2 regions of the Pseudoalteromonas sp. SR41-4 genome follow, and region 2 is predicted to be linked to the other one. Evidence: riboswitches for the same ligand, from Rfam matches in the RefSeq annotation. Region 2 holds a riboswitch; the other holds the start of a gene.
What was found. A riboswitch is a leader RNA that binds a small molecule or an ion and turns the genes downstream of it on or off. The one in region 2 is predicted to bind cobalamin.
Positions count from the first base shown of each region.

Region 1: it holds a riboswitch for cobalamin, as region 2 does, so the genes downstream of both, H5180_RS17945 (ABC transporter ATP-binding protein) here and H5180_RS13855 (TonB-dependent receptor domain-containing protein) in region 2, are expected to answer to the same signal.

Region 1 covers NZ_JACJEI010000027.1:409-15,871, forward strand. The annotation lists gene H5180_RS17935 (FKBP-type peptidyl-prolyl cis-trans isomerase) at 103-531, shown strand; gene H5180_RS17940 (histidine phosphatase family protein) at 580-1,194, shown strand; cobalamin riboswitch at 1,235-1,360, shown strand; gene H5180_RS17945 (ABC transporter ATP-binding protein) at 1,446-2,282, shown strand; gene H5180_RS17950 (iron ABC transporter permease) at 2,269-3,264, shown strand; gene cobT (nicotinate-nucleotide--dimethylbenzimidazole phosphoribosyltransferase) at 3,269-4,333, shown strand; gene H5180_RS17960 (adenosylcobinamide-GDP ribazoletransferase) at 4,333-5,130, shown strand; gene cobU (bifunctional adenosylcobinamide kinase/adenosylcobinamide-phosphate guanylyltransferase) at 5,127-5,654, shown strand; gene H5180_RS17970 (cobyric acid synthase) at 5,654-7,156, shown strand; gene cobO (cob(I)yrinic acid a,c-diamide adenosyltransferase) at 7,140-7,739, shown strand; gene H5180_RS17980 (cobalamin-binding protein) at 7,739-8,596, shown strand; gene ung (uracil-DNA glycosylase) at 8,593-9,255, shown strand; gene H5180_RS17990 (DUF3545 family protein) at 9,365-9,553, opposite strand; gene tal (transaldolase) at 9,731-10,681, opposite strand; gene yaaA (peroxide stress protein YaaA) at 10,932-11,711, shown strand; gene H5180_RS18005 (mechanosensitive ion channel family protein) at 11,812-12,726, shown strand; gene H5180_RS18010 (DUF2059 domain-containing protein) at 12,916-13,395, shown strand; gene H5180_RS18015 (DUF1289 domain-containing protein) at 13,505-13,699, shown strand; partial or broken gene H5180_RS18020 (alpha-amylase family protein) at 14,003-15,463, shown strand, end outside.
Region 2 covers NZ_JACJEI010000016.1:64,683-80,145, reverse strand. The annotation lists gene H5180_RS13920 (ornithine carbamoyltransferase) at 1-202, shown strand, start outside; gene H5180_RS13915 (argininosuccinate synthase) at 213-1,415, shown strand; gene argH (argininosuccinate lyase) at 1,473-3,338, shown strand; gene H5180_RS13905 (hypothetical protein) at 3,613-3,819, shown strand; gene H5180_RS13900 (hypothetical protein) at 3,827-4,360, shown strand; gene H5180_RS13895 (hypothetical protein) at 4,875-5,417, shown strand; gene H5180_RS13890 (capsule assembly Wzi family protein) at 5,447-6,841, opposite strand; gene coaD (pantetheine-phosphate adenylyltransferase) at 6,838-7,320, opposite strand; gene H5180_RS13880 (TetR/AcrR family transcriptional regulator) at 7,571-8,221, shown strand; gene thiI (tRNA uracil 4-sulfurtransferase ThiI) at 8,326-9,783, shown strand; gene H5180_RS13870 (ketopantoate reductase family protein) at 9,813-10,715, opposite strand; gene H5180_RS13865 (VanZ family protein) at 10,708-11,061, opposite strand; gene H5180_RS13860 (YajQ family cyclic di-GMP-binding protein) at 11,223-11,705, shown strand; cobalamin riboswitch at 11,879-12,057, shown strand; gene H5180_RS13855 (TonB-dependent receptor domain-containing protein) at 12,091-13,935, shown strand; gene msrA (peptide-methionine (S)-S-oxide reductase MsrA) at 14,024-14,560, opposite strand; gene H5180_RS13845 (efflux RND transporter permease subunit) at 14,711-15,463, opposite strand, start outside.

The sequences.
Region 1 (15,463 bases), on a different contig from region 2:
TTTATTGTTTTGAAAAACTCGCAAACTCACTATAAAACTTGCGTTTAGGCCTCTACCTATGCGATAAGATTATTATATTTATCATACAAATAGTGGGGCTTCATGGCACGTAAAAAAACAACTAAATCAAAAGGTTCATCAGGACTCAATCGTAAAAACAGTGAAAGCTTCATAGTTAAATTTAGTAATCATGCTGATACTCAACTGTGTGCTTCTGGTTTGATGTATAAAGTAATAGATGAGATCTCTGGTGTGCGAGTAACTGACACAGATACCGTGGTCATCAATCAGCGTATTATGCTTGCTGATGGCAGCGTAATAGCTGATAGTTATAAAGCTGGAATGCCTGAAGTATTTACCTTAGATGAGGCAATCGAAGGATTACGAGAAGGTATTTTATTGATGTCGGTTGGTTCTCGCTATGAATTTGTAATTCCTGCAGAGCTGGCGTGGGGACGCAAGGGGAATGGTGGAAAAATAGGAGCTAATGCCGTTCTACATTTTGATGTGCGCTTAATCCGTTTAGGATGACCATTATGCTATTGTTAAAAGTACTTTTCTTTAATGTAAGAGGGTTTTATGCCGCCATTTTCTAGTCGCGTTTATTTATTACGCCATGGCGAATTGATTGAGCAAGGAGTCTTGGCCGGACAGACAGATTTTTTACTCAGTGAACTTGGCCGTGCGCAATTACATCAAGCGTGCAATGAGCTAACTAATATTGAGCTTGTACAAAGTTCGACTTTGAAACGTTGTAGCGAATTTGCCAGATCTTTTAGCCATGCCCAGCAAATACCACTTTTTCTGACCGATCAGCTCCGAGAGTTTAATTTTGGTGATTGGGATGGCTGTAAATATGATGATTTGTGGCAACAGACGGATCCTCCTAGTCTTGGCGATTTTTGGCAAAGCCCTTGGCAAGTAACTCCTCCTCATGGCGAAAGTATGAGAGATTTTTATCAGCGAATAGCAACGTGGTGGCAAACGTTACTAATTGATATTGCAAGTAATCACACTCAAGCACAATTAGTTTTAACGCATGCCGGAGTGATCAAGCAACTATTAGGTATTATTTGTCAGTTACCAAAAGAGTCGAATCAGCAAAACATATTTTCAATCGGTTATGGGAAGCTTATTTGTATTGATATTTACATAGATGATAGCGATAAAGCATGGCCCAGAATTGTGTTTTAAAAGACTATTTTTAGCCGTCTAGAAAGATATTAATTGAAATATTTACTCACCCGCCCATAATAGAGCCTTATGTATTTTGGAATGGGGTGTAACTCCTCAACTGTTCCCGCAACTGTAAGTCGCAAGCGCGATAAGTCAGATACAAAATACGTTAATTTATTACCTATTGAGCGGGCTAACTCTTCTATTATCACCATGATCATAATGGTTTGTAGTGTATTGGGTTTAGCTATTGCTAGAGAGATAACACATTGCAAATACCAGCAGTAATTGATCCCCCTTTACTTGAAGTAGCTAATTTATCGTGGTCGGTGGCAAATACCGCCATTTTGCACGATATTAATTTTGCAATAAAACCAGGCCAGTTTATCGGTTTGTTAGGGCCTAATGGCGCAGGTAAATCAAGTTTATTGCGTTGTTTATACCGTTACACTAAACCAGTGTGCGGTGAGGTTATATTTGCAGGGAAAAATATTTGGCAGCTAAGTGCGGATGAATATGCCAAGCAGGTTGCTGTGGTGCTGCAAGAAACACCTTCGCAATTTAATCTATCGCTTTATGATGTAGTGAGTCTTGGCCTTACGCCGCATAAAAGCTTATTTAGTTCGACAACTAAAAATGATCAACAAATTATTTTTCAGGCGATTGAGCAAGTTGGCTTGAGCCATCATTTACAGCAATCGTTTGATTCCCTTTCCGGTGGCGAGAAGCAACGCGCATTGATAGCACGTTCAATTGTACAAAGCCCTCAATTATTAATTATGGACGAGCCTACCAGCCACTTAGATATTAAATATCAAATTCAATTAATGGAGTTGGCTAAATCGCTAAATGTAACGGTATTAGCGTCGTTCCATGATCTTAATCTTGCAGCCAGTATGTGTGATGAACTACTGGTGATAAAGCAAGGTAAGTTAGTTGCAACGGGTAGCCCAGAATACGTCATCACGGAAGAAATGCTTAGCGAAGTATTTGGTGTCTGTGCCGAAGTCTCGGCGCATCCACAGAGTAAACAATTAAATAAGGTCATTCCGCGTATTACCTATTTTTACGGCTATCAAGGTGGTGGCGTTGATGCAAAAAAATAATTATTTTGCAGTCAGCGTGGCGCTATTTTTTGCCTTGTCGAGCATTTTTATAGCACTTAGCTTTGGTGCTGCGGCCAGTAAATTTATTGATGTATACCACAGTATTATAGGTCAGGGAGATGACTCCTTTATAGCGCGGATCATATGGCAACTGCGAATGCCACGAACATTGTTGGCGTTTTTAGCTGGCTCTGGTCTAGCTATTGCTGGTTTAATTTTACAAACCGTAACCCGTAACCCGTTAGCCGATCCTTACTTATTTGGTATTTCATCGGGAGCCTCATTTGGTGTGGTATGTTTTATGACACTAACAGGAGTCAGCGCGGGAATAACAATGTCGGCCGCGGCATTTTTTGGTAGTTTATTGACTATGTTATTACTGGTTTTTATTGCCGGACGAGCAGGTCGCGGACAGGTTGAAAGCATGCTCTTGGCTGGGGTCGCTTTATCCTTTTTATTCAGTGCCTTTACCAGCTTACTTTTGTATTTTAGTGATCCACAGGCGATCACGGCTATTTTATTTTGGACGCTAGGCAGCTTTGCTCGCGCACAATGGTCAACGTTATGGTTACCCGCTTTAGTTATTATTAGTTGCACCGGGCTGATGATGGGTTTTCGTCGGCAACTAAATGCAATGTTACTAGGTGATGAAAGTGCTGCAACTTTAGGAATACCGGTACAGCGGTTTCGGTTATTAATGTTGGTATTGAGCTCATTGATCACTGCAGTGTTAGTTGCGATGTGTGGTGGTATTGGTTTTGTTGGTTTGATGATCCCGCATATAGTACGGTTTTTTGTGTCGCAAGGCACTATTACTGGTTTGATCATGACGGCTTTAGTTGGCGGTATATTTATGGTGTGGGTTGATGTGCTATCGCGTGTTTTACTTGCAAATCAAGAATTGCCAATCGGTGTTATTACTTCTGCAATAGGCAGTATTTTCTTTTTATCGTTACTTTATTTTCGCAAGCGAGAGAGTTAGTCAGATGTTTAATATACCCACAGTAACTAATCAATTTGGTCACCTCATCATTGATAAGATTAACCAAAAAACTAAACCGCTTGGTGCACTTGGACAGTTAGAACAATGTGCAATACAACTGGTTACTTTGTTTAGCCAAAAAGTGGCAAGCGAAGATGCTTTTAAAACCTTTGCACCTGCAATCAATAAGCCTACTTTGCTGGTATTTGCAGGAGATCATGGTGTTGCTGCACAAGGGGTATCGATAGCGCCCAGTGATGTCACCTCACAAATGGTAGCTAATTTTGTCAGCGGTGGTGCCGCTATTAATGTCTTTTGCCAACAGTTAGGTTGGCAATTAGAAGTGATTGATTGTGGTATTTTGCATCCAGTCACAGCGCCAAGTGTCCATAATTGCCGTCTAGGAAGTATAACAAAGCCACTTAATACAGACATGGCAATGAATACCGCGCAGGTACAGCAAGGCTTTAATAATGCTAAACTGCTGGTGCAACAGCTCAGTCATAGTGGTTGTAATACAATTGCCTTTGGCGAAATGGGCATAGGTAATACCACCAGTGCAGCAGCGATTATGGCAGCTATGCTGAATTTACCTGCACAGCAGTGTGTTGGCAAAGGCACGGGTGTTAGTGATGATATTGTTACGCGTAAAATAACAGTTGTAGAGCAAGCGCTGGTATTGCATCAGTTACATTTAGCAGATCCTATTTCACTACTTGCAGCGTTAGGTGGCTTTGAAATTGTGCATATTACGGGAGCTATGTTGGCTGCGGCTGAGCAAGGCATGGCTGTAGTAGTTGATGGCTTTATTTGTAGTGCTGCGGCAATGGCCGCAATTAATATTAACCCAGCAGTGAAAGATTATTTAATTTTTGCACATTGCTCAAATGAGCAAGGCCATCGACTGATGTTAAACGCACTCGATGTTAAGCCACTGCTGCAACTTGATTTACGCTTGGGTGAAGGCACTGGCGCTGCGTTAAGTTTACCATTATTGCAAGCCGCACTTGGTTTTTATAATCAGATGGCTAGTTTTGCTGATGCTGGTGTTAAGCAGGTTGTCAGTTAATGCCTAACCCAGAGGCAAATAAAGTAACGCAATGGCAGTTACTGTTATTAGCAATTAGCTTTTTAACCCGGCTACCGGTGCAGTTGCGCTTTAATGTAAGCGGTGCTCATTTAAATCAAGCAAGTCGCTATTTTGCTTTAGTGGGTTTACTGCTTGGTGGATTATTAGCACTCAGCTACGGCGTTTTTCAATTACTGTTACCAGCATCAATAAGTGTATTACTAATGATGGCGGTCGGGTTGTTATTAACAGGCGCATTTCATGAAGATGGCTGGGCCGATGTATGGGATGGTTTTGGCGGTGGTTGGCAGGTGTCGCAAAAGCTTGCCATTATGAAAGATAGTCGTCTTGGTACTTATGGTGCAGCGGCATTATTTATTATGCTGCTGGTTAAATTTCAAAGCCTACTCTTTCTTAGTGAGTCATTGATTACTGTATTGAGTGCAATTGTTATCGGGCAATGTGTAAGCCGAGTTGTGGCAACCAGTTTAATTATGGGGATGGAGTATGTAAGTGAGGATGCGACTTCAAAAGTAAAGCCGCTTGCTATGCACCTATCGGTCACTAGTTTAGTTACGTTACTTGTAACCGCCGCTACTTTACTGGTTAGCTTGATTGCTGTTGGTGTATTGTTATGGCAAACCGTATTCATTCTTGTAGCAGTATTACTGATCCTAAGAGTCATTTTGATCCGCTGGTTTAAACAGCAGTTAGGTGGTTACACTGGCGATTGTTTAGGTGCGGCGCAGCAGCTAAGTGAAATTGCCATTTACTTAACTTTCGTGAGTGTATTATGAACGCTAACCACACATTTATTTTAGGCGGCGCACGCAGTGGAAAAAGCCGCTTTGCTGAACAGCTTGCACAGCAAAGCAATAAAAGCGTTATTTACCTCGCAACGGCGCAAGCCCACGATACTGAAATGCAAGATCGTATAGTCCATCATCAACAACAGCGCCCTGTAGATTGGCCGTTAGTTGAGGAGCCAATTGCATTGGCTGAGGCGTTACAAACACACAGCAGCAAAGATAACTGTATTTTAGTTGATTGCTTAACCTTATGGTTAAGTAACTGTTTATGTCACGCCACAAGTGATTGTTGGGATGAACAGAAATCAGCACTACTAAATACCCTTGAAAATTTACCGGGGCAAGTGATTTTTGTCAGTAACGAAGTTGGCCACGGTATTGTGCCTCTGGGCGAGCTAAGCCGCCGGTTTGTAGATGAATCAGGCTGGTTACATCAAGCCATTGCCGCAAAAGCTGCGCGAGTTGAATTTATAATGGCAGGTCTTGCCTTAACACTGAAAGGGCAGTCATGATGAAAACATTAATGGTACAAGGTACGACTTCTGATGCAGGGAAAAGTACTTTAGTTGCAGCATTGTGCCGGGTATTTGTTGAACGCGGGATCAAAGTTGCTCCATTCAAACCGCAAAATATGGCCTTAAACAGCGCTGTAACAGAAGATGGCGGCGAAATAGGTCGTGCGCAAGCACTTCAGGCGATTGCAGCTAAAGTGGTGCCACGGGTTGATTTTAACCCCATTTTACTCAAGCCCAATAGTGATACTGGCGCTCAAGTGATAATTCACGGTAAAGCCATTAGTAATATGGAAGCAGGTGCTTATCATGATTATAAAAAAGTCGCGATGGATGCGGTACTGGCTTCGCAACAGCGTTTAAGCGAAGAGTTTGAGCTACTGGTAGTTGAAGGTGCGGGCAGTCCGGCTGAAATTAATCTACGTGCGGGTGATATTGCTAATATGGGTTACGCCGAAGCGGTTGATTGCCCCGTGATCATTATTGCAGATATAGATAAAGGCGGTGTGTTTGCGCATTTGGTCGGTACTCTTGCGCTATTAAGCGAGTCAGAACAAGCCCGAGTAAAAGGCTTTGTGATCAACCGTTTTCGTGGCGATATAGGCTTATTGCAAGGTGGCCTTGATTGGCTTGAAGAGTACACCGGTAAACCAGTTTTAGGGGTGTTGCCGTATTTACATGATCTCGCCCTCGATGCTGAAGACGCGGTAGCGATAGATAATCAAGTAAGCCAAGCAAAAATAAAAATCGCAGTATTGCTACTTCCTCATATTAGTAACCACACTGATTTTGATGCGCTGCGTTTAAACCCGCAAATTGACATTAATTACATTCGCCATACTCAAGCAATTCCACACGTTGATCTGATCATCATTCCTGGCAGTAAAAATGTTATTAATGATTTAGCCTTTTTAAACAATGAAGGCTGGGGCGAGCAGATTCAGCGTCACTTGCGTTATGGCGGTAAGTTATTAGGTATTTGCGGAGGTTTGCAAATGCTCGGCACAGATATTTATGACCCTGAGGGTGTGGAATCAAGTAAAACACACTGTAAAGCTTTAGGGCTTGCTGATTTTGCCACTCACTTAGGGCAGCATAAAGTACTAACTCAAGCTGCTGGTGTGATCCATCTTGGCGGTCAACAAGCAAAAGTCGCAGGCTATGAAATACACGCTGGTTGCAGCGCTGGCCCAGCATTTAAAAAGCCTTTTTTACAATTTACTCAGCATCCACAGCATGTTAGGCAAGATGGCTTTATATCAGATGATGATTGTATAGCAGGTACTTACTTACATGGCTTATTTGATAGCAGTGCAGCTACGCAACTAATACTGGATTGGGTATTGCCAAATAGTGGTATTACCCAATTAATAGATATAGACACACATCGCGAGCAGCAATTAACGCGCTTAGCCACGATGTGTAAAGAACATTTAGATTTAGACAAAATAACGCAAATTTACCAAAACTGGGAAGGAGTTAATCATGAGCGACACGCATAACGACAAGCACCAACAACGCCAACAAAAAGTAAAAGATAAAGTTGATGAGCGTATAGCCGCAGCACAAACTGAGAAAGGTGTTTTTCAGGTGATCACCGGTAACGGTAAAGGTAAATCAACCTCAGGGTTTGGCACGGTAACACGTTGTGTAGGCCATGGCATGAAAGCTGCTGTGTGCCAGTTTATTAAAGGTACTTGGCCGTGTGGTGAGCGTAATGTATTGCAAGGCGCAGGGGTTGAATTTGCCATTATGAACACAGGTTTTACCTGGGAGACGCAAAATAAAGAATCAGATACCGCAGCGGCGCAAGCGACTTGGCAAGAAGCAAAACGTATGTTGGCTGACGAATCAATTAATTTAGTATTACTTGATGAAATTACTTATATGATCACCTACGGCTACATTGATTTAGACGAAGCACTCGAAGTGATCGCTAATCGTCCGCCAATGCAATCTTTAATTATTACTGGCCGTGGTGCGCATCGCAAGTTAACTGACTTAGCTGATACTGTTAGTGAAGTGCGCAATGTTAAGCATGCATTTGATGCTGGTGTTAAAGCGCAAATAGGATTTGATTATTAATGGCTACGCTTAGGCTTGTACTCGTTTTATCGCTGGCTCTGTGCTGCTTTAAGCTCGTGGCTGATCCTAACAAGCAGCAATTAAGAATTATCGCCTTGGCCCCGCATATTGTTGAAAACCTGTATACCATCGGCGCTGGTGAGCAAATCGTGGGAACCGTGGAATATGCTGATTTCCCTGCTGCGGCCAATGATATCCCACGTATCGGTGGTCACCAAGGTATTCAAATAGAAAAGCTACTGGCCCTCAAACCTGATTTAGTTTTAGCATGGAAAACGGGTAGCAAAGCTGAGGATTTAGCACGTATTAAAAGTTTTGGTATTGATATAATTTACAGTGACGCCAGTGAAGTAGATAAAGTACCCAATGAACTGCGCCGTTTAGGTGAGCTTACTGGACGTGAGCAATCAGCCGAGCAAGCCGCACTTGAATTTGAGCAAAAAATTGCTGTAATCAAAGCCAAGCAGCAAGGTAAAAGTAAGGTCGCGGTATTTTACCAGCTATGGGCAGAACCGATGATGACGGTGGGTAAAAATACCTGGATCAATCAGTTAATCGAAATTTGCCAAGGTCGTAATGTATTTGCTAGCAGCCGAACTGATTACCCTCTGATAAGTATTGAAAATGTGATCGTGGCAAAACCAGAGATAATTATATTGCCTAATGAGAAGTCACAAGCGCAGCAAACTGTGATTGATTGGACACAATGGCCCGAAGTACCCGCGGTAAAGCACCACCAGTTTATTAGCGTCAATGCTGATTTACTACACCGTTTTACCACGCGTATGTTGGATGGTCTTGCTGATATGTGTACTAAAATAGATGATTCACGCGTTGCAATTAAGGAGGCACAATGAGTGATTGGCAAGACTTTTTAAAAACCGAATGTGCAAAAACTTATATGCAGCAGACGTTGGATACAGTTGCTCAAAAGCGCAGCGAAGGTATTGCTGTATATCCGCCAGAGCAGTATGTATTTAGTGCATTTGATGCAACACCGTTAAGTAATATAAAAGTGGTTATTTTAGGACAAGATCCTTACCACGGCGAAGGACAAGCACATGGTTTGTGTTTTTCGGTATTACCAGAGGTTGGTAAACTTCCCCCCTCATTAAAAAATATCTATAAAGAGCTGGCTACAGATATCGATGGTTTTCGCGTGCCTACGCACGGTTATTTACAACGCTGGGCAGAGCAAGGGGTGTTTTTACTTAATACCGTACTGACTGTTGAGCAAGGCCAAGCCCATTCCCATAAACACTTAGGTTGGGAGCAGTTTACCGATAAGGTTATTGCCCATATTAATCAACACTGTGAAGGTGTGGTATTTATTTTATGGGGTGCTCACGCACAAAAGAAAGGTAAAGGCATTGATAGTACGCGTCACCATATTTTAAATGGCCCGCACCCATCGCCGTTGTCTGCGCATCGTGGCTTCTTTGGTTGCCAGCATTTTTCCGCAACCAATCAGTTATTAACACAGCAAGGGCAAACAGCGATCGATTGGCAAGTTTAGGAATTGTAGATGCTAGGTTATCCTGCGCAGAATATACGTTAACTGATATAAACAAAGGCCCTTACTTTATCGGTAAGGGCCTTTTAGTTGGTTAGTAGCTATTGCGAAATTAAAAATCTAATTCATCAATCGCAATATTGTCTGTAAAAAAGTCTAGTTCCTGTAGTTCTTTACGTAAACGTTGCTTGTCTTTTAAAGCTTCGATTTCGCGCCATTTTCTCTTTTTATTTTTTTGAGAGGTCTTTCTTGTTGTATCAGGACCTTCTAATATCTCTAAAATATCGTCTAGGCTATCCATGAACTTCTCCTATTGAATTTTTTGAACCTCGAAAATACCTATACCACAGGCCACACTAAAATAGAATAAAAAAGTGACATTTATGTTACAGGTAAGTGATAAATTAATGAATAGAGATTATTTTCAGGCATAAAAAAACGCCGCAAATGCGACGTTTAATTTAAACGATAAAAGCGATTACATTGCTTTAAAACGTGCTTCTAGTTGCTCTTGTGCATCAGCAAAAGAACGAATACCTTCAGCTAGTTTTTCTGTCGCCATGGCATCTTGATTATGTAACCAACGGAACTGAGCTTCAGTTAGTGGTGCCGGTTTAGGCTCTTTAGCAATATCACTTTCAAGTAAATACTCCTGTGCACCTTCAAGGTTGCCTAGCTCTTCTAAAAGGTTAGGACTGATGGTTAGTTTATCGCAACCAGTTAGTGCGATGATTTCACCGGTGTTACGGAAACTTGCGCCCATAACAACCGTTTTATAATCATGGCGCTTATAAAATTCAAAAATACTGCGTACTGATTGCACGCCTGGATCTTGTAATGGATCGGTTGGTTTTTCTAAGCCGTTAGCAACGTGCCAATCTAAAATACGGCCAACAAATGGTGAAATCAAAAATACGTTAGCATCTGCACAAGCACGGGCTTGAGCATCACTAAATAGCAGCGTTAAGTTACACTTAGTACCTTCTTTTTCAAGTTGCTCTGCGGCTTTAATACCTTCCCACGTTGAGGCAACTTTGATTAAGATTTTATCTTTGCTCACACCTTCTTTTTCATAAAGGCTTAGTAATGTGTGTGCTTTAGCAATTGTTGCTTGAGTATCAAATGATAAACGCGCATCAACTTCTGTTGAAATATAACCCGGCACAATGTCACTGATCTCTTTACCTAGTAATACAGCAAAGTAGTCACAGGCTAGTTCTAATTGTTTAGCAGCGTCTTGCTCGGTTTCTTTAGCATAACTCCACGCTTTATCTAAATACGGCTTATAGGCTTCAATTTCACTGGCTTTTAATAGCAATGAAGGGTTAGTTGTTGCATCTTCCGGTTGGTGTTTTTTAATCGCTTCAATATCACCAGTGTCGGCCACGATAGATGAATGTTGTTTGAGCCTTTGTAGAGCTGAAGTCATTTGCTTTCCTCATTCCAAGCAAGTTAAAAGAAAATCTACTGTAACTACCTTATACTGCAGCACTGTGACAGCGCTTAATAGGTCTTATGTCCGTATCAGTGAAGAACGAAGGTGCATAGCATAATTTGCTGTGCTAATAAGGTAGGTATCATACCAATCAATTCTAACTAATTGATATAAACAAAACGTGCTTTTCGTTTCATTTAATGTTGAAATTGACATTAAATAATTTCCAAGTCAATAGCTAACTATGATCACTGTTATTTCACCTGCAAAAAATTTAGATTTCGAGAGCCAAGCAAGCACTGATAAATTCACGCAACCTGAGTTACTTGAGCACAGCGAAGAGTTGATGACGGTGTGCCGCGAATTAACGCCGGCACAAATTGGCAGTTTAATGAAAATTAGCGATAAGCTTGCAGGCCTTAATGCTGCGCGCTTTAGTGAATGGTCGCAACCGTTTACTACCGACAACGCTAAACAAGCTGTGATGGCTTTTAATGGCGATGTATATGGTGGTTTAGATGCAAACAGCTTAACTGCCGGGCAACTTGATTACGCGCAAAGTCACCTACGTATTTTGTCAGGCCTTTACGGATTATTAAAACCACTTGATTTAATGCAAGCGTATCGCTTAGAAATGGGCACTAAGCTTGATAACAGCCGTGGTAAAAACCTCTATGAATTTTGGGGCAGTATTATTGCTGATAAACTAAATAGCGTACTCGCTGAGCAAGATAGCCAATATCTAGTAAATTTAGCATCAAACGAGTATTTTAAAGCGGTTGATAAAAAAGCCTTAAACGCGCAAATCATTACTCCACACTTTAAAGACTGTAAAAACGGCCAATATAAAATTATCAGCTTTTATGCAAAAAAAGCGCGCGGCTTGATGGCTCGCTACATTATTGAGAATCAAGTTACCCAGTTAAGCGATTTAAAAAAGTTTACTGTTGATGGTTACTACTACAGTAGCGAAGCGACCCAAAAAGAGCTGGAGCCAGTATTTCTAAGAGATGAACAAAACTAGTTATTAATCTGTTTAAAAGCCATGCAATGCATGGCTTTTTAGTTTTGGCGCTTATTTTGCAATAACCTGACACTATTTATAAAATAATCAAGGTTAAGCAATGCTAAAAATACCTTCTATCAGCGATGCCGAAAAACTTATTGAAGAAAAACTCGGTGGCTGGTTTGATGTCGTAATAAGTCATATACCTAATTTTATAGTGGCGGTGATCATCGCCATTGTTTTCTCAATTCTCGCGCGTTTTTTAGGTTCGATGATGCGCAATGTTTTACGCCGCTCGTTAGACTCCCAACAAATTGCAGACTTAATGGCATCGATATTCAAGATGATAGTACTGTGTGTTGGGTTATTTGTTGCCCTCGATTTTATAGGGCTAAAAGGCACTGTAACGTCATTACTGGCTGGTGCTGGGATTGTTGGTCTAGCAATTGGTTTTGCCTTTCAAGATATGACAGAGAACCTAATCGCTGGTATTGCTATGGGTATTCGCAAACCGTTTAAAACAGGCGATGTTATAAAAACCGATGATGTGTTTGGCAATGTGCGCTCAATAAATTTGCGCAACACGCTCATCGAAAACTTTTATGGGCAATTGATTTTAGTGCCTAACAAAATACTTTTTCGTAATGTATTACGTAATTACAGTACCTTAGGTGTACGCCGCATTGAAGTGCCGGTGGGCATTTCATATGGTGATGACCCAGAGCTGGCAGCTGAGGTGATAGTTAAAAAAATCAATGAATTTGATTTTGTAATTAAACAAGACGAAACCGCTGTTTATGCTGAAGGGTTTGGCGACAGTAGTGTCAACTTACTGGTGTGGTTTTGGATAAAATACCCCGGCGAGGCAGACTTTATGACCGTACGCCATAAAGCAATTGTGGCAGTCAAACAAGCGCTAAGTGACGCTGATATTAGTATTCCATTCCCAATTCGCACCCTTGATTTTGGTATTAAAGGCGGTGAAAAACTCGATGCGATGATCACTGAAAAGCGCCAGCACTCAGAACAATAAATGGTTCTAGGCTTATTATATCAACAGGTAATATTTACCTGTTGATAGTGCTAATTTACACAAATTTACAGCTGGTAATACAGTTGTTGATTTGCGCATATTTACCAGTATTAAGTTTTCTACTGATAGACAGCAACAATAAGAGTAAGATAAGTGCATGTTTATTTATCCCTGTATAAGGAAATTACAATGAAAAAACTCCTATCAATATGTGCGTTTTCACTATTAATATTAACCAACCTCAGTTATGCAGAAGAGCAAGCAACCAGTCCAGTTGAAAGAATGTTCTCAGTAATGGACATGGATAAGCAGATGACCGGTGGTTTTGAAGCTATGTTGCCGGTTATTGAGCAAATGGCGGCACAGTTAAAATTGGATGCAGCGGCGAAAGAAGAGCTGAAAAATATTTACCGAGATTGGTTTAAGTATGATTTTGATCAGCAAGCAATTTTAGCTGAATTGGTTGAAGTCTACTCAGAGAATTTCACTGACAAAGAAATCAATGAGTTAACCGCCTTTTATGAAACACCCACAGGGCAAAAATTTCTAGCTAAATCACCAGAATTGATGCAAATAGGTGCGCAGTTAGGTATGCAAGAAGGGCAGTTAAAACAAGGCCTACTGCTTGAAAGACTGCAACCATTTATGGCGAAGCATCAAAACAAGTAAAAGGCAGTGGTCATAGTTTAGTTATCGCTAGCCGATTATCTACTGCACTTATTAGACACGAGCTAAAACTAAGGCTAGTGTCTAATAAGTAAAGTCGAAGGTAAAATTAATGAATAACATTAAAGTGAGCAATGAAGAACCAAGTAGCCCATGTATTCGGCATTGTTGTTTGGATAAAAACGATACCTGTATCGGTTGCTTTAGAACCCTTGATGAAATTCTCGCGTGGCACAGTGCAAGCCCTGCACAAAAGCTGCAGGTTCTTAATGAATGCCAAAATCGCAAAAACGCGCAACATAAATAATCACTTTGTAGAGCAAACTGCAGTCTGAAAAAGCTAACCCCAAACTTCAAGATTTCGTAATAAAGATAAAACCGTATACTAGTTTTTACCGCTCTGTACTGCCCGTTAATAAACACTCCAACACACAAAGAATAAGTTAGCGATACACTCGTGCCACTGCATTTGGCTAAGCATCCATAATCGATGGTGTTTTTGAATTTTTGATTGCATACGTATTCAATTTCCATTTTGTGAGAACCTCTCCATTGTTAATTTTTTGTAAATTCAGAATGCCTATTACTTGACAACACAACGGAACACACAATGAAAATTAAAAAAATAGTAACCACTATTGGGCTAAGCATTGCCCTAAGTGCTACGTCGATTGCAAATGCAACACCAACAACATTCGTCCATCTATTTGAATGGAACTGGCAAGATGTAGCCCTCGAATGTGAACAATACCTAGGACCTAAAGGCTATGCAGCGGTACAGGTATCGCCGCCTAATGAACATATACAAGGCAGCCAATGGTGGACGCGTTATCAACCTGTCAGTTACCTATTGCAAAGCCGAGGCGGTAACCGCGAGCAGTTTATTGATATGGTTAATCGCTGTAATGCCGCTGGCGTTGATATTTATGTAGATACTTTAATCAATCATATGGCTGCAGGCAGTGGTACAGGTACCGCTGGTAATACCTATGGTAATAAATAATACCCAATTTATAGCCCACAAGACTTTCACACCAGTTGCACCATTAATGGCTCTGACTACGGCAACGATCGTTACCGAGTACAAAACTGTGAGTTAGTTGGACTAGCAGATTTAGATACCGCTGCAACGTATGTCCAAAACACATTAGCGGCTTACATTAATGAATTACAAGCCATTGGTGTTAAGGGGTTTCGGTTTGATGCCTCTAAACATGTTGCAGCCAGTGATATTCAAAGTTTAATGGCGAAAGTGAATGGCTCGCCAGTGGTCTTTCAAGAAGTAATTGATCAAGGTGGCGAGGCTGTTGGTGCCTCTGAGTATTTAGCGTCAGGTTTAGTTACGGAGTTTAAATACAGCACTGAACTTGGCAATACCTTTAGAAATGGCTCGCTCGCATGGTTAAGTAATTTTGGTGAAGGGTGGGGGTTTATGCCAAGTGCATCAGCTGTAGTATTTGTAGATAATCATGATAATCAACGCGGTCATGGTGGTGCCGGTAATGTAATTACCTTTGAAGATGGCCGCTTGTACGACTTAGCAAACGTATTTATGTTGGCTTACCCGTATGGTTATCCAAAAGTAATGTCTAGTTACGACTATCATGGTGACACAGATGCTGGTGGTCCAAGCGTACCTGTGCATAATAACGGTAATTTAGAATGCTTTGCGAGTAATTGGCAATGTGAGCATCGTTGGGCATACATTGCAGGTGGCGTAGATTTTAGAAATAATACGGCTGATAACTGGGCAACAACCAATTGGTGGGATAATACTAACAATCAAATAGCCTTTGGTAGAGGAAGTTCAGGTCATGTTGCCATTAATAAAGAAGGCTCAACACTCAATACTACCGTGCAAACAGATATGGCTCCAGGGCAATACTGTAACGTGCTAAAAGGAGCGCTGACTAATGATGCAACAAGTTGTACTGGTGAAGTTATTACTGTTAATGCAAATGGCACTATAAACTTAAATGTAGCCGCGTGGGATGCAATGGCTATTCATAAAAATGCCAAGTTAAACACTAACTCAACCCCTGATCCTCAGAGTGATTGGCAGCGAACTGTG
Region 2 (15,463 bases):
CATGCCGTATCAATTAAATGCGGCGTTGCTTAAACAGACTGGGGCTGACACTGTACTGCATTGCCAGCCAGCACACCGTGAATTTGAAATTACTTCTGAGGTAATGGATGGTCCGGCGTCAAAAATTATACAACAAGCAGAAAACCGTATGCATGCGCAAAACGCATTGCTTGTTTCATTATTAAATCCAAATTTTGTGTAAGGTATCACCAATGAGTTCTATTAAAAAAGTTGTATTAGCCTATTCTGGTGGTTTAGATACGTCAGCCATCGTGCCATGGTTAAAAGAAAACTACGGTTGTGAAGTTATCGCGTTTGTAGCCGATGTAGGTCAAGGTGCTGAAGAGCTTGAAGGCGTTGAAGCTAAAGCGATCGCATCTGGTGCGTCTGAATGTTATGTAGTTGACTTAAAAGACGAAATGGTAAGTGATTATATTTACCCAACGTTAAAAACCGGTTCAATTTACGAAGGTACTTATTTATTAGGTACGTCAATGGCACGTCCTATTATTGCTAAAGCGCAAGTTGAGATTGCTCGTAAAGTAGGTGCTGATGCACTTTCTCATGGTTGTACTGGTAAAGGTAATGACCAAGTGCGCTTTGAATCTTGTTTTGCGGCCCTTGCGCCTGATCTTCAAGTTATTGCGCCATGGCGTGAGTGGGACTTATCAAGCCGTGAGTCATTACTTGACTACTTGGCAGAGCGTAATATTCCATGTTCTGCATCGGCAACTAAAATCTACAGCCGTGATGCAAACGCGTGGCATATTTCTCACGAAGGTGGCGAGCTTGAAGATCCGTGGTGTCAACCAAGTGAGCAAGTGTGGACTTGGACTAGCTCACCAGAGCAAGCACCCAATGAGCCTGAATTTGTTACCTTAAACGTGGTTGAAGGTGAAGTTGTTGCTGTCAATGGCGAGCAGCTTAAACCGTATGATTGTCTAGTTAAACTTAATGATATTGCATCCCCACATGGTGTTGGTCGTGTTGATATCGTTGAAAACCGTTTAGTGGGCATGAAATCCCGTGGTTGTTATGAAACCCCTGGTGGCACAGTGATCATGGCGGCATTACAAGCGATTGATGAGTTAGTACTTGATAAAGCAAGCCGCAAATGGAAAGAAGTACTGGGCGGCGAGTTTTCACATTTAGTATATGACGGTCGTTGGTTTACACCACTTAAAGATTCAATCTTAGCGGGTGCAGAAGCGTTATCAAATGTGGCTACTGGCGAAGTTATTCTTAAGCTCTATAAAGGCCAAGTAACTGCGGTTCAGAAAAAATCACCAAATAGCTTATACAGCGAAGATTTTGCAACGTTTGGTGCAGATGATGTTTACGACCAATCGCATGCTGAAGGCTTTATTCGTTTATTCTCGCTTTCAAGCAGAATTTCAGCACTAGCGAAGAAGTAATTTTACTACAGCCTCGTAACAATAAGGCGGGGCAATTTCAGGGTTTGGAGAGATTTCATGGCATTATGGGGCGGACGTTTTTCTACGGGTCCAGATGAGGCGTTTAAACAATTTAACGACTCACTTCCCTTCGATTATCAACTCGCAGAGCAAGATATAGTTGGCTCTGTAGCGTGGGCAGGTGCCCTTAAGCAGGTTGACGTATTAAGTAGTGACGAACACAAAAAGTTAGTCGCTGCATTATATGAATTACTCGACGAAGTAAAAGCTGATCCACAAGCTGTGGCAACGTCAGGAGCTGAAGATATTCACTCACATGTTGAAGCTGCATTGATCGAAAAAGTGGGTGACTTAGCTAAAAAATTACATACCGGACGTAGTCGTAACGATCAGGTCGCTACTGACTTTCGCTTATGGTGTCGTGATACCGCCGCTCACATACTTACGGCGCTTGGTCAGTTAAAATGTGAGTTTATCGCTTTAGCTGAACGTGAGCTGGGCACTATCTTACCTGGTTATACCCATTTACAACGTGCTCAGCCATTGTTGTTTAGTCATTGGTGTATGGCTTACGTGGAAATGATCGAACGTGATGAAAGCCGTTTAGCAGATGCTAAAGCGCGAATGAATTTTTGCCCTTTGGGCAGTGGGGCACTTGCCGGTACTGCGTACCCAATTGATCGGCAAGCACTTGCCGTGGGGTTAGGTTTTACCGCTGCGACTAAAAATAGTTTAGATGCCGTATCAGATCGTGACTTTGTGGTTGAGCTATTAAGCTGTGCATCAATCTCTATGATCCATTTATCGCGTATGTCAGAAGATTTGATATTTTATAATTCGGGTGAAGCGGGTTTCATTGAGTTAGCAGATAATGTTACTTCAGGCTCATCATTGATGCCACAAAAGAAGAACCCCGATGCGCTAGAGCTTATTCGCGGCAAAACAGGGCGTGTATTTGGTGCCTTTAGTGCCATGATGATGACGTTAAAAGCACTGCCACTTGCCTATAATAAAGATATGCAAGAAGATAAAGAAGGCTTATTTGATGCCATGCCAACGTGGCTAGCTTGTATTCATATGGCGCAAGCGTGTATCAAAGGTATAAAAGTAAATGGCGATCGTACTTTAGCCGCTGCTAAGGGCGGGCATTCAAATGCGACAGAGCTTGCTGACTATTTAGTCGCCAAAGGGATCCCTTTTAGGGAAGGTCATCATATTGTTGGTGTGTTGGTACAAATGGCTATCGCACAAGGGAATAACTTAGAAGATTTAAGTTTAGAACAATTCCAATCGGTGCATAGTATTTTTGCACAGGACGTATATGCTGTACTAGAGATAGACGCATGTATAAAAGCGCGCCAAGCACTTGGTGGTACATCTTTAGAGCAAGTTACAGTTGCAGTTAAAGATGCCAAAAAAAAACAGCAAATAACAGTTCGTGACGCTAATCTTGACGATGTAGAGTCAATTGCTAAATTGATCCAGCACTGGGCTACGGTAGGTGAAAACTTACCGCGTGCTAAAAGCGACATGGTACATTCAATCAATGAGTTTGCAGTTACCGAAGTTGCTGGAGAAGTCGCGGGCTGCGCATCATTGTATATTTATGATACTGGTCTTGCTGAAATTCGTTCACTAGGGATAGATCCTGAAACAGGCATTACTGGGCAAGGTCGTCAGTTAGTTGAACATTTATTAGTTAAAGCCAAAAAATTGGCACTCAATCGCATCATTGTTTTGACGCGAGTACCTGATTTCTTTGAGAAACAAGGTTTCACATTCTGTACTAAAGACAGCTTACCGGAAAAGGTAATGAAAGATTGTGAACTGTGTTTACGCAGAGACAATTGTGACGAAGTCGCAATGGAATTTATTTTAAAGCTAAGTACGAGTACGGAGATCCCGTGTAAAAACGTGGCTTAAAATCCCTGGATATAAAAAGCGTACGGTTATCCCTGTGCGTTTTTTTATGTTTTGCTACATCTGGTATGACCTGTTGTATTGGTTAGCTGTAGCAAATAAAAGATCAAAAAAGATCGTTTTTTTAAATGTTGGATCAGTAATTGCTTATTACTTAGGTGTAAGATGGCTCAGCGTGAGTTCATCTTTAAAAGCGCCAAGCAGTTATCAGAGCGTTAAAAACAGTGGCTTATTTAATAAGTCATTTTATTCAACATTTATTGAAAGGATTAATCTTATGCAAGTTACAGCTAACAGCCAATTACAAATGCAAGCATATAATAATATGCAACAATCAAAGCCAGCACTTGAACAAAGCGCTAGTAATAAAACCCTACAATCTGATACAGTGTCTATATCTCAAGAAGCATTAGCCGCAGCTGGTGGTGCTGAAATTCAACGTGGTGGTGGCGTGATTCTTCCACCAGATAGAAGGCCTAAATAGGTATCGAATGTTTTTGACAGAGCAGTTTGGCTTTTTTTCCCTATCAGCATTAAGTGCTTGGGGTTTTCTTATGGCGTTTTTTTTCAATATATTTATTTATTTAATTGATATAAAACGTAGGACTACTCTTCTTTTGAGCTCATTTGTTCTTATGGTTTCCTATATGGCAGGAGACCATTTCTTTACTTGGTTATCTTCTACAGCTAGTACCTATTTACACTGGAGTTTATACGATCTTGCCACACTATTTTGTCTAGGTATTTGTTATCTCATTATGAAAAAAACAACACCTTCATTTTTCTATTTGGTGTTTGGGTTATTAGTAAATATTTTTTTACATACAGCATTATATCTTGATATACAAGTAAATAATAATTCAACCTATTGGTTTCTCTGGGATATATATTCCTTTGGTGTAAATATTGTTGATTTTACAATGATAGTAGCTCTGATTGTTGATCGTGACATTTTAGGGTTGATTAAGCTTAAAAATGGAATTAAAGCTTTATTTAAAGGACAACAGCAAAAGCATCTTGTTTAGCGTTTATGTTTATTAACTACACGATCGGCACTTATATCGGTGTGTTTATCGAGTGGGGATTTTTAATCGCCTTCCTATTCAACCTTGTTTCTTGACTTAATAATCCTGGCAAAGCAATTGTTCAGCTTCCTTTTCTGATGGCCTTTTCCTACATGGTTAGTGATTTATAACGTTTTTCCTATTCAAATTACCTAAATTGGCTTATCTATGACTTACTCACCATCGCTGTAATGTTTGTATGGTTTATATATTTTAAAAGACAGCGATTCACCGCGTTATATTTTACTTGGCTATGTGCTTAACTCTCTTCTGAGCTTGTAACTTATTATAATAATTTACATTTTGCAAAACCTTGAATCATGGTAGTTGTGGACTGTTTATTCGTTCGGAGTTAATATAATTGACTTATTAATGATATTTGCTCTGTTTGCTGAGAAGGATTTTTTACTCTTAAAAAGGCTTAATATAAAGTGAGTATGTGGAGTTCATTTTACTGGTGGAGTGATTACACATTGTGGACATGATTGAACAGTATTTTAGTGCTTATTTAGCTTCACTCATTATGTGGGGCTTTATGATGGCGTTTCTATACAATGTTGTTAAAAAATCATCAGCTCCAAGTAGTGATCCTTCTGTTATGTGGATGTCATTAGCTATTTTTTTATCTTATCTTGTTTCTGACCCTTTACTCAATTTATCACTTGGGGTTGATATGATGTATAGCTATAAGAGCTACTTAATTTGGGCTCTGTCTGATTTATTTATCTTAGTTGTAATTCTGCTAATAGCCAAGAATAAGTCTATAAAACGCTATCCAGCCAAGCTCTATGTCATTATAGGCTTAACAGTCAATATGCTGTTATTCATTGGTATGCATGTAGATGTCAACATGATTAATCTATTTGAACCTTGGTGGTTTTGGAAAGTTTATTCTGTCACGGTTAATGTGATGGATGTGATAATGATTATTGCTTTATTTTGCAATAAAGACTTTTTAGGGTTTGTTCGTATTTATCAGTGGCTGGCAAGGTCAAATAAATCATCTGACCTTGTTTGAATTTTATTTCATTCATTGCGAAAACGTACTTAAAACCGATATTCCCAGCTGGTTTTTAATGCGCTGTTGGTATCAGACTCGTTAGCAAGTTCGTCTTTATACACTGAGCCGCTGATCTTCCATAAACCACTAAAAATAGCCTGCTGATAACCAAGCTCTAATTGTAAGCGTTCAAACGTTTCAGCGACTTGAGTCAAGTCGGTGATGTCAGTTTTAAACCAACGTAACTTCGCATAGCCGCCATAACCGTTCATAGTATGATAATGCGCACCTAATACTGCTGATTTACTTTGCTGTGGTGTTGCAGAGCCAATTAAGCGGTCTTTATGATTATAGGCTTGGGCATAGTTCGTAAAGCTTTCATTAGCCTCATTACAGCTAAGTTGGGCCGTACAATCTTGTTGGGTATTTGAATATTCAAAATAGGTTTTTAATAACTGTTTTTGATCACCAAAAAAACTCTCAACGCCAATTGTATAAAAAGCATCACTTGGCGCTAAGCCACTGTCATTTTTTCCCATTATCTCGGTGTAAAATGCAATCGGTTGCTCTGCTATAGTGGTTGAGTATTTGGCATCTAAGCTTGTTAAGCGTTGCTTAGTTGTTATTACTTCCAGCGTATTAGGATTTACTTCTGTATTGGTTAAATAATCAGAGCTTGCGGTACTAAATGCAACCTCAAGTCCTGGTAGTGGTGTGCTGGCAAAGCGCATAGCCCAGTAGTCACCTTTTTCACCATTACTTAAATGTGGTTTTTGTTTTGCGTAAATCCCGGTTAACTGCCAATTACCAATAAAGGAGAGCCAGCTTGGACCTACATATTGGGTGTTAGCGCGGTTTATCCGTAGCCCTTTCATTGGTGCTGCATTATTTGATAGCAGTAGTGCGTTATCGTTACTGGGTCCCCACCAATGGCTTACTTGCTCTGCACTGACAGACCAGCCGCCGATTAATACTGCTAAATAACTGCCGTGATAATTTGTGTATTCATCATCTAGTGCCTCATCAGCGTAATTAACACTGACTTTGGCGCTAACACGGTCGCCAGTGATAGAGCCATAGCTATTTATACCACTTTTTTGTTGATCGCGCTTACCAAAGCTTTGTTGCAAAGCTGGCTCACTATTGTAGTTAAGCCTGACACCAGAGCTACTGCCTTGTTTAGCTCTATTTAAGGCATGTTTTACGTGTTGATAAGCAAATTGACTCTGTGTTGATAAACTGCTGCTTTCAATTGTACTTAAATCTCTGGCAATACCTTGCCACATTAGGGGATAACTATTGATCGGTTGTTTAATCACACCTTGGTTAAAGAGCATTTCAATTGAAGCGCGTAATAAAGGGTCGTCACTTTCAATCCAAGGTGTTGCAAACGCCGGTGTAGCAATGGCAATTAAGGCGCTTAAATAGATATTTAACTTCATCCGTGTAACTTTTCCTGCAATGCTTTTACTACAATAGGGTGTACAAACTCACTGACATCGCCTTTATGACGGGCGACTTCTTTAACGAGGGTTGAAGAGATAAATGAGTTTTTTTCAGCTGGGGTTAAAAAAACACTCTCTAAATCAGGATTTAAACGACGATTCATATTGGCAAGCTGAAACTCATAATCAAAGTCAGACACAGCACGAATACCGCGGATCAACACATTCGCACTATGATCGCGTGCTAAATCAGCTAATAATCCAGAAAAGCCAATAACACTGACGTTATCTAAATGAGTGAGTAAACTATTGGCAATTGCTACCCGCTCATCAAGGCTAAAGCAGGGTTTTTTACTAGGGTTGTGAGCAACTGCAACAATTACAGTATCAAACATTTTAGCTGCCCGCTGGATCAGATCTGTGTGTCCATTGGTTAATGGATCAAAGGTACCAGGGTAAATTGCGGTGACTTTCATAAATATCATCTTAGTGTTATTTTGAGGGTTATATTAACAGTCTTTGTTGTCCAGATCAGCCTGCAAATTGCGACTGCATATTTTCATTTGTAAATGAGTTTATTTCAATAAGAAACAATAACTACGAATTATGGATTAGAAATTTTCAAGGTAGTATTTTATTGGATTATATTTGTATATACTGCGCGGCTAATAATACTGAGTGAATTATGGTCATTTACTCTAATAAAAATAATCAGAGTCGCAGGATATGAGTACCAAGGATAAAATAATTACAACTAGCATAATGCTATTTAACCAACATGGCGAGCGCGCGATAACAACCAATCATATCGCTTCTCACATGGGCATCAGTCCCGGTAATCTTTATTATCACTTTAAAAATAAAGAAGACATTATTCGCCATATTTTTGCATTATATAGTAAGCATTTGCACACTCAGTTTGTGCCAATGGAAAAGCAGGATGAAGCACTGACACACTTAACTGGGTATCTTGATGCTTTGTTTGAGTTGATGTGGCGTTTTCATTTTTTCTATGACAATTTGGGTGATATTTTATCTCGCGACGAAGTACTGAAAAAAGACTATATTGAGTTCCAAGCAGCTTTGTTAAGCCAAGTGCGCGAAATTGTAATTGGCCTGCGTGAAGTTGGTATGATCGCAATTGACGATGAAGATGCTGTTGAGCTTGCTCACATGCTAAAAATTACTGTCAGTTTTTGGACTCCTTACATTAAAGCTAGACGGTTAAGCGGTGAGTTAATTCAGCAAGATATTTATAATGGTATCTTAAAAGTGTTAGCACTTTTTAAAGCATTTGGTACAGAGCAAAGCATCCCAAAAATTAACTTGTTACGCGAAAAATACAGTAAATTAGCGGCACAGGCAGGTGCCGTTTAATTAAACGCAGCGGTTGTTTATTTCCTAGACGTTAGATTTTTTGTTATAATCCCGCGCCCAACACGTGGGTGCGTGAATCCTAAATATTGTCTAACGAGTAAACTATGCTTAAATTTATCGTCAAACTCCATCCTGAAATAGCCATTAAAAGCCGTTCTGTGCGAAAACGTTTTACTAAGTTGTTAGAGAACAACATTAAAATTGTATTACGCAAGCTTGACGAAAAAGTACAAGTACAAAATAACTGGGACAATATATCCGTCGTAACTAAATTAGATGACGCGCAAATGCGTATTGATTTTATCGATGGCTTACAACGGATCCCAGGTATCGTGCAGTTTATTGAAGTGACCGAAACTAACTACGAAAACCTGCACGATATTTACGAAAAAGCGCTAGATATGGTTGGTCACACTGTTGTTGGCAAAACATTCTGTGTGCGTTGTAAACGCCAAGGTAAGCATGATTTTACTTCTACCGATGTAGAGCGTTATGTGGGTGGTGGGTTAAATCAACACGTCGATGGCGCCAGCGTAAGACTGAAAAATCCTGAAGTAACTATTCGCCTTGAAATTAAAGATGATAAAGCTTACGTAGTAACGCACACTCATCATGGTATGGCCGGTTTCCCATTACCAACGCAAGAAGATGTCTTGTCGTTAATGTCAGGTGGATTTGACTCGGGCGTTGCTAGTTATCAAATGATCCGTAAAGGCGCTCGTACGCACTTTTTGTTCTTCAATTTAGGTGGTGCAGCGCACGAGATTGGAGTTAAACAAGCCAGCTACTATATCTGGAAGCAGTTTAGCTCAACCCATAAAGTTAAATTTATCAGTGTTGACTTTGAGCCCGTTGTTGCCGAAATTTTAGAAAATGTTGAAAACAGTCAAATGGGTGTAGTTCTCAAACGTATGATGATGCGTGCAGGCAGCCAAATAGCTGAAAAAATGGGGATTCAAGCGCTTGTTACCGGTGAGAGTCTAGGCCAAGTTTCAAGTCAAACATTAGCCAACTTAAGTGTGATTGACCGTGTTACCGAAACGCTTATATTACGCCCGCTGATCCAACACGACAAACAAGAAATTATAAACATCGCTCGTAAAATCGGCACCGCAGAAATGGCCGAAACTATGCCGGAATACTGTGGTGTGATTTCTAAAAAGCCTACAGTTAAAGCTAAAATTGCCGTAGTAGAAGCTGAAGAGCAAAAGTTTGATTTTGATGTGCTCAATACTGTTATTGAAAACGCACGTATTATGGATATTCGTGACATTGACGTCGAAGCTAAACAAGAGCTAAAAGAGGCAGAGTCAGTTTCTGATTTACCAGCTGATGCAGTTGTTGTTGATATTCGCTCGCCGGAAGAAGAAGATGCAGCACCGCTTGAAATTGATGGGATAGAAGTTGTGCATTTGCCATTTTTCCGCTTAGCGACCAAATTTGCAGACCTACCGCAAGACAAAGACTACTACTTATATTGCACTAAAGGTGTAATGAGTCAGCTACAGGCGCTTATTTTACATGAAAATGGCTTTGCCAATGTTAAAGTTTATCGCCCGTAAGGTTGATAGTTATTAATAACAAGCGCGAGTTAAATCGCGCTTTTTTTATGTCTGATAGCATCGAGTAAAGATTGATTGTGAGGGGTATTAATACCTAGTTGATTACCTTTTTGGCAAATATAACCGCACATCGCGTCAATTTCTGTGATGCGATTATGGGCGACATCTTGATGCATTGATGAGTAATTGTTTTTGGTATCACTCATCACTTGATAGGCGTTCGCTAATGCTTCAGCAAGTCGCACATTAATACCTAGTTTATTTGCTACGGTACACGCTTCGTTTAAGATATTTAAAATTATGCCACTAAACTGTGGTGCAGTCAGTGCGCCATTTTTCACATTGTGCAGCGCACTGAGTGGATTAATAGCAATATTAACGAGTAATTTTTCAAAGCGTAATTGTTGTATATTATTTGTGGTTGTTAATTCAGGAATAGCGTTTAGTAGATTTTTAACTTCAGCGAGTTGTGTTTTTGCTTGCTGGTTACAATCACCTAAAATGCTGCTCCCGATACCAGTATGCAACACACTAAAAGGTGCATCTTTGTAGCCCGCTAAACGTGTTGTTAAAAAATATAGTCCTTGTTGTTTTGTAAGTTCGCTATTTATTTCATCTACATTACCCATGCCATTGTGAGATAAAATCAATTGGCATTGAGCGCTTAAAAAAGGCTTTAGTTGCCTAAATGCGGTGGCAACTTGATATGCTTTAACAGTAAAAATAACAACATCGACTTGGCCGTGCTCAGATAATTGAGTCAGGTTTGTCAGTTGGCAATTAATTGCTTGTTTTGGCGCGTTTGCTTGTTGATAAAAACGAGGTTCGTCAATAGCATGCTTGGTAAGTAGGGTAACCCTGTGCTGTTGACTCAAATAATGGCTATAGAGCAGCCCAATGGCACCATCGCCAACGACGAATATATTAGCCATTTTGATTCTTTTTAAAACGAGAATAAATACCGAACAACAAAAAGAAACTAGCAGCCCCAGAAAAGTCAGCAACAACATCAGCAACAGATGCGCTACGATAAGGGATTGTGCTTTGCATTAGCTCAATAGCGATGCCATAAAATGCTAATAACACGAGGTGAACGAATACAGGTAGCTTGAACGCTCTGACCATGACGGCTGCCAGAACAAAGAAAATAATAAAATGCACTAACTTATCTAGATGAGGCAGTGACGATACCCCAACGCCCCTAAAATCGCGGGCAAACAAAAAGGTAAATACCAGAATACTGATTAAAAATAGAGTTTGATAAACACGCCGAGTCACGAAAAATCCTAAATCGTTTAAAAATAGAACCGCAGTATATCAAACAAATTTCGTATCGCACCTGAACAAAGCATAGAAAAGTGTAAAGATTTATAAAATTTATATAGTATAATTATCGACAATATAAATTTGAATTAAAAATATCTTGTTAGGAGAGACTTATGCCTTCATTTGACATTGTTTCGGAAGTCGAAATGAACGAAGCAAAAAATGCTGTTGATAACGCTAACCGTGAACTTGAAACTCGCTTTGACTTTAGAGGCGTTGATGCGTCAATAGAGCTTAATGATAAAACCATTAAACTAAAAGCAGAAGCTGATTCACAGGTTATGCAGTTGTTTGATATTTTAGCGAGCAAAATATCAAAACGCGGTATGGACGTATCAAGTTTAGAGCTGCAAGATATTTCACGTGCGGGAAAAAATGTTTACCGTAATGTTGCGCTAAAGCAAGGTATCGAAAAAGATATGGCTAAAAAAGTCGTTAAAGCCATTAAAGACTCTAAAGTAAAAGTACAAGCCGCGATCCAAGGCGAAGAAGTACGTGTAACGGGTAAAAAGCGTGATGACCTACAAGAAGCCATGCAAGTAGTGCGCAGTGCCGATTTAGGGCAGCCATTTCAATTTAAAAACTTTAGAGATTAGAAAGCTAGGAGCTAGGTTTCTAGGTGCTAGAAAAAGCCAAATTGCAGCAATGTAGTTTGGCTTTTTTAGTTTAGAACTTATGATTATTCCTAGAACCTAGAGTGTTTAGATGTATAGCCGTCCATTGACTTTTGTGCTTAAAATAATCACAATAGCGACCTATTTTCAAGGTGCTTGTGGTTACTTTTCAAGGTTGTTGATTAAGTAAAGCAAGATAATCGGGAAGTTGGTGGCGTTTATAGGATATAAACGAAGTCCAACACTGCCCCCGCAACGGTGATACATACTTTTAGCTAAATTTATTAGCAAGTTATGTTAAGTCCGGAGACCGGCCTTGAAGTCAATTTACTATCACTTGTGCGGTGGGCGCGGGTCAGGGGATATCATGTTAAACAAATCTACTCTATGCGTAGCAATTGCCGCTGCGTTGTCTTTTTCTGTGTCTGCAGAGCAATCAATAGAACGCCTGACGGTAACCGCTAATAAATTTGAACAATCAATTACTGATGTACTTGCCAGTGTAACTGTTATTGAGCGCAGTGATATTGAAACAAGTAATGTCCGTGATTTACCGAGTTTACTAGCAACCCAAGTTGGTTTTCAAATAAATTCCAATGGTGGCTTTGGGCAAAGTTCTGGCGTGTCACTTCGCGGTTCAAGCTCGCGACATACACTTATTTTGATTGATGGCGTACGTACGGGCTCTGCAACCCTTGGTTATAAATCAATTAGTAATATTCCTCTTAATTCAATAGAGCGCATTGAAATTGTTAAAGGCTCTCGTGCTGCAGTTTATGGGTCTGACGCGCTCGCTGGTGTGATCAATATTATTACTCGTACAAAGGAATCCGTCAGCCTAGATGCAACATTTGGTACTGATGCTTATCAAAATTATCAAGTCGCAGGTACAACGGTAGTTGATGCTGTTAAAGCGTCGTTTAATGCTGGGTTTGAAAAAACGGATGGCTTTGACGTATTGCAAGGCGTAGCATCGGATGAAGATGGTTATGAGAACAAAAATTTAGGATTTAATATTCGCTATGCAGATGAGCTGTTAGGTGAGCTTAAAGCGCTGGGTCAATACAGTGAAGGTAATGCACAATACGACAATGCTTTCTCGCCTATTGATAGTATCGTAGAAAATAATGAATTTGAAAATTATCAGCTAGGGCTGGATTGGGATAAATCCTTTACCGATCATAAGCACTCAATTAATGTTGCTATTGCAACCGACGATTCTGACAACAAAGGCTATGATTACACTGGTGCGATTATTACTAATAGTTATAAAACAAAACGTAAACAATTTGATTACCACGGCAGTTATAATGCAAGCCAAGTTTTAACCGTTAATGGCGGGCTTAATTGGTATAAAGATGAAATATTTACTAATGGTAAGGCTTATCTAGCGGATAGCAAAGTAGCTAAAGCTGCATTTCTTGGGGGCTATTTTGATGATAATAAATTCATTGCAAATTTAGCATTGCGTTTAGATGATGATGAGCAGTTTGGTAATGAAACAACTTACGCCGCAGCTGTTGGTTATCACTTAAATAAGCGTGCAACACTTCGATTGAGCCAAAGCACGGGCTTTAAAGCGCCAACATTTAATGATCTTTATTTTCCTGACCCTTTATCTCCAGGTAATCCAAATTTAGCACCAGAGACATCAACTAACCAAGAGTTAGGTTTGAGTTTAGACTTTTCTCAGGCAAAGCTTGATATATCAATATTCAGAAATAATATTGAAAACCTAATTGCATGGGCACCTAATGCAGCTGGTAAATGGCAGCCAGAAAATATAAATGAAGCACGCCATGAGGGTGTTGAGTTTAGCTTGGCCAAAACAGTACTTGGTTTTGATAATCAGTTTAATTTTACTTATTTAAATGCTGAAAATACCGAAACGGGTGTAGCACAAACTTATGTTTCACCACGTACTGTGAACTGGTCTGTTGCGAAGCAGTGGGGCGATTTTGATGCCGGTTTTGATATGCAGTACCGTAGTGATCGTCAAGGTAAAGTAACAGAGCTTAGTTCTTATACGTTATGGAACTTAACTGCAAATTATCAATTTAACAGTGCGCTTTCATTTTCTGCTCGTGTTGAAAACTTATTTGATAAGCAATACAACGCGGTTGACTCAAGTATGGATTATGCAACTGGCGAAGTGTTTTACTACAATACAGTTGACCGTCGCTTCTTTGTTGGCGTAAGTTACCAGCTCTGATCTCGTTCTAGCTTAAATAAAAAAGCCCGACACTTTTGTTTGTCGGGCTTTTTTATATTCAGATGAAAATGCTTATTTAGCACTTTGCTTAGTTTACTAAAAACTGTTTATAGTCTTTCTCAAACTTTTTCAGCTTAGGTGCTATCAATAAACTGCAATAGCGTTGCTCAGGGTTTTCGTTGTAGTAGTCTTGGTGATACTGCTCTGCTGGGTAGTAAGTGGTTGCAGGGCTAACTTCAGTGACGATATCTTCGCGTATTTGGCTTTGTAATTTTGCAATATATTGATTAGTTTGCGCTTGCTGCTCGCTATCATGATAATAAATCACACTTCGATATTGGGTGCCTATATCATTACCTTGGCGGTTTAGCTGAGTGGCATCATGCAGGGTAAAAAACATCGCCAGTAAGGTCTCATAGCTTATCTGGCTACTGTCAAACTTAATCTGTACAACCTCTGCGTGGCCGGTGAGGCCAGTGCAAATTTGTTTATACGTAGGCTCAGTTGTTTCGCCGCCAGTATAGCCAGAGCTTACTTGTAAAACGCCTTTCACGCGCCTAAACGCGGCATCAATACACCAAAAGCAGCCACCACCAAATGTTGCAGTTTCATTTGTTATACTCATTTAGTTGTTCCTTAAAGCTGTTAAATTACACGGATTATCTAGCGTAACAGAAGAACGAGCAAGGAGGTTTATTATTTCATTTAATTACGGCAGGGAAGTGTGTTGAAGTGAAAAGTAGCGTTGCTATGGGTTTGCAACGCTACGATGAGATTAAAGCTCTTTTAGCGGCCTTTCAGCTTCTTGTTGGTTGAGCTTTTGTTGTAAAAACTCAGGAGACTGAGTATTGCGAGCCAGCGCATAGTACGCCGCAGGAACAACAAATAGCGTAAGTATGGTTGCGACAATAACACCAGTAAACACCACTACACCAATTACCATACGGCTCTCTGCACCAGGGCCTGAGGCTAGCACTAGTGGCACCGCACTCATTACCGTAGTCAAAGAGGTCATAATAATTGGTCGCAATCTTTGGGTTGCTGCTTGTAAAATAGCTTCACTAAACTCTACGCCTTTATCGCGCAATTGATTGGTAAATTCGACAATCAATATACCGTTCTTAGCACTAAGACCAATCAGCATTACAATGCCTATTTGGCTGTAAATGTTTATGGTTAGTCCTGCAACCCATAAACCAAACATTGCGCCCATCAAACCCAGTGGCACAGTGAGCATGATCACAAAGGGGTGCATAAAGCTTTCAAACTGAGCGGCTAAAACTAAGAAGGTAACAGTAAGCGCTAGAATGAAAACATACGTCATCGCTGAGGCACCTTCATAATATAATTGCGATTCACCTTTATAATCAATGGCGCCATCAATTTCGTTTTCTTCCATTGCCACTTTATTTAAAAAGTTAAGCGCTTCTTCAAGGGTATAACCATCGGCGAGGTTAGCGCTCAAAGTAATAGCACGCATTCGGTTGTAACGATTTAGCCTTGATGCAGTGGCTTCTTCTTTTAAGCT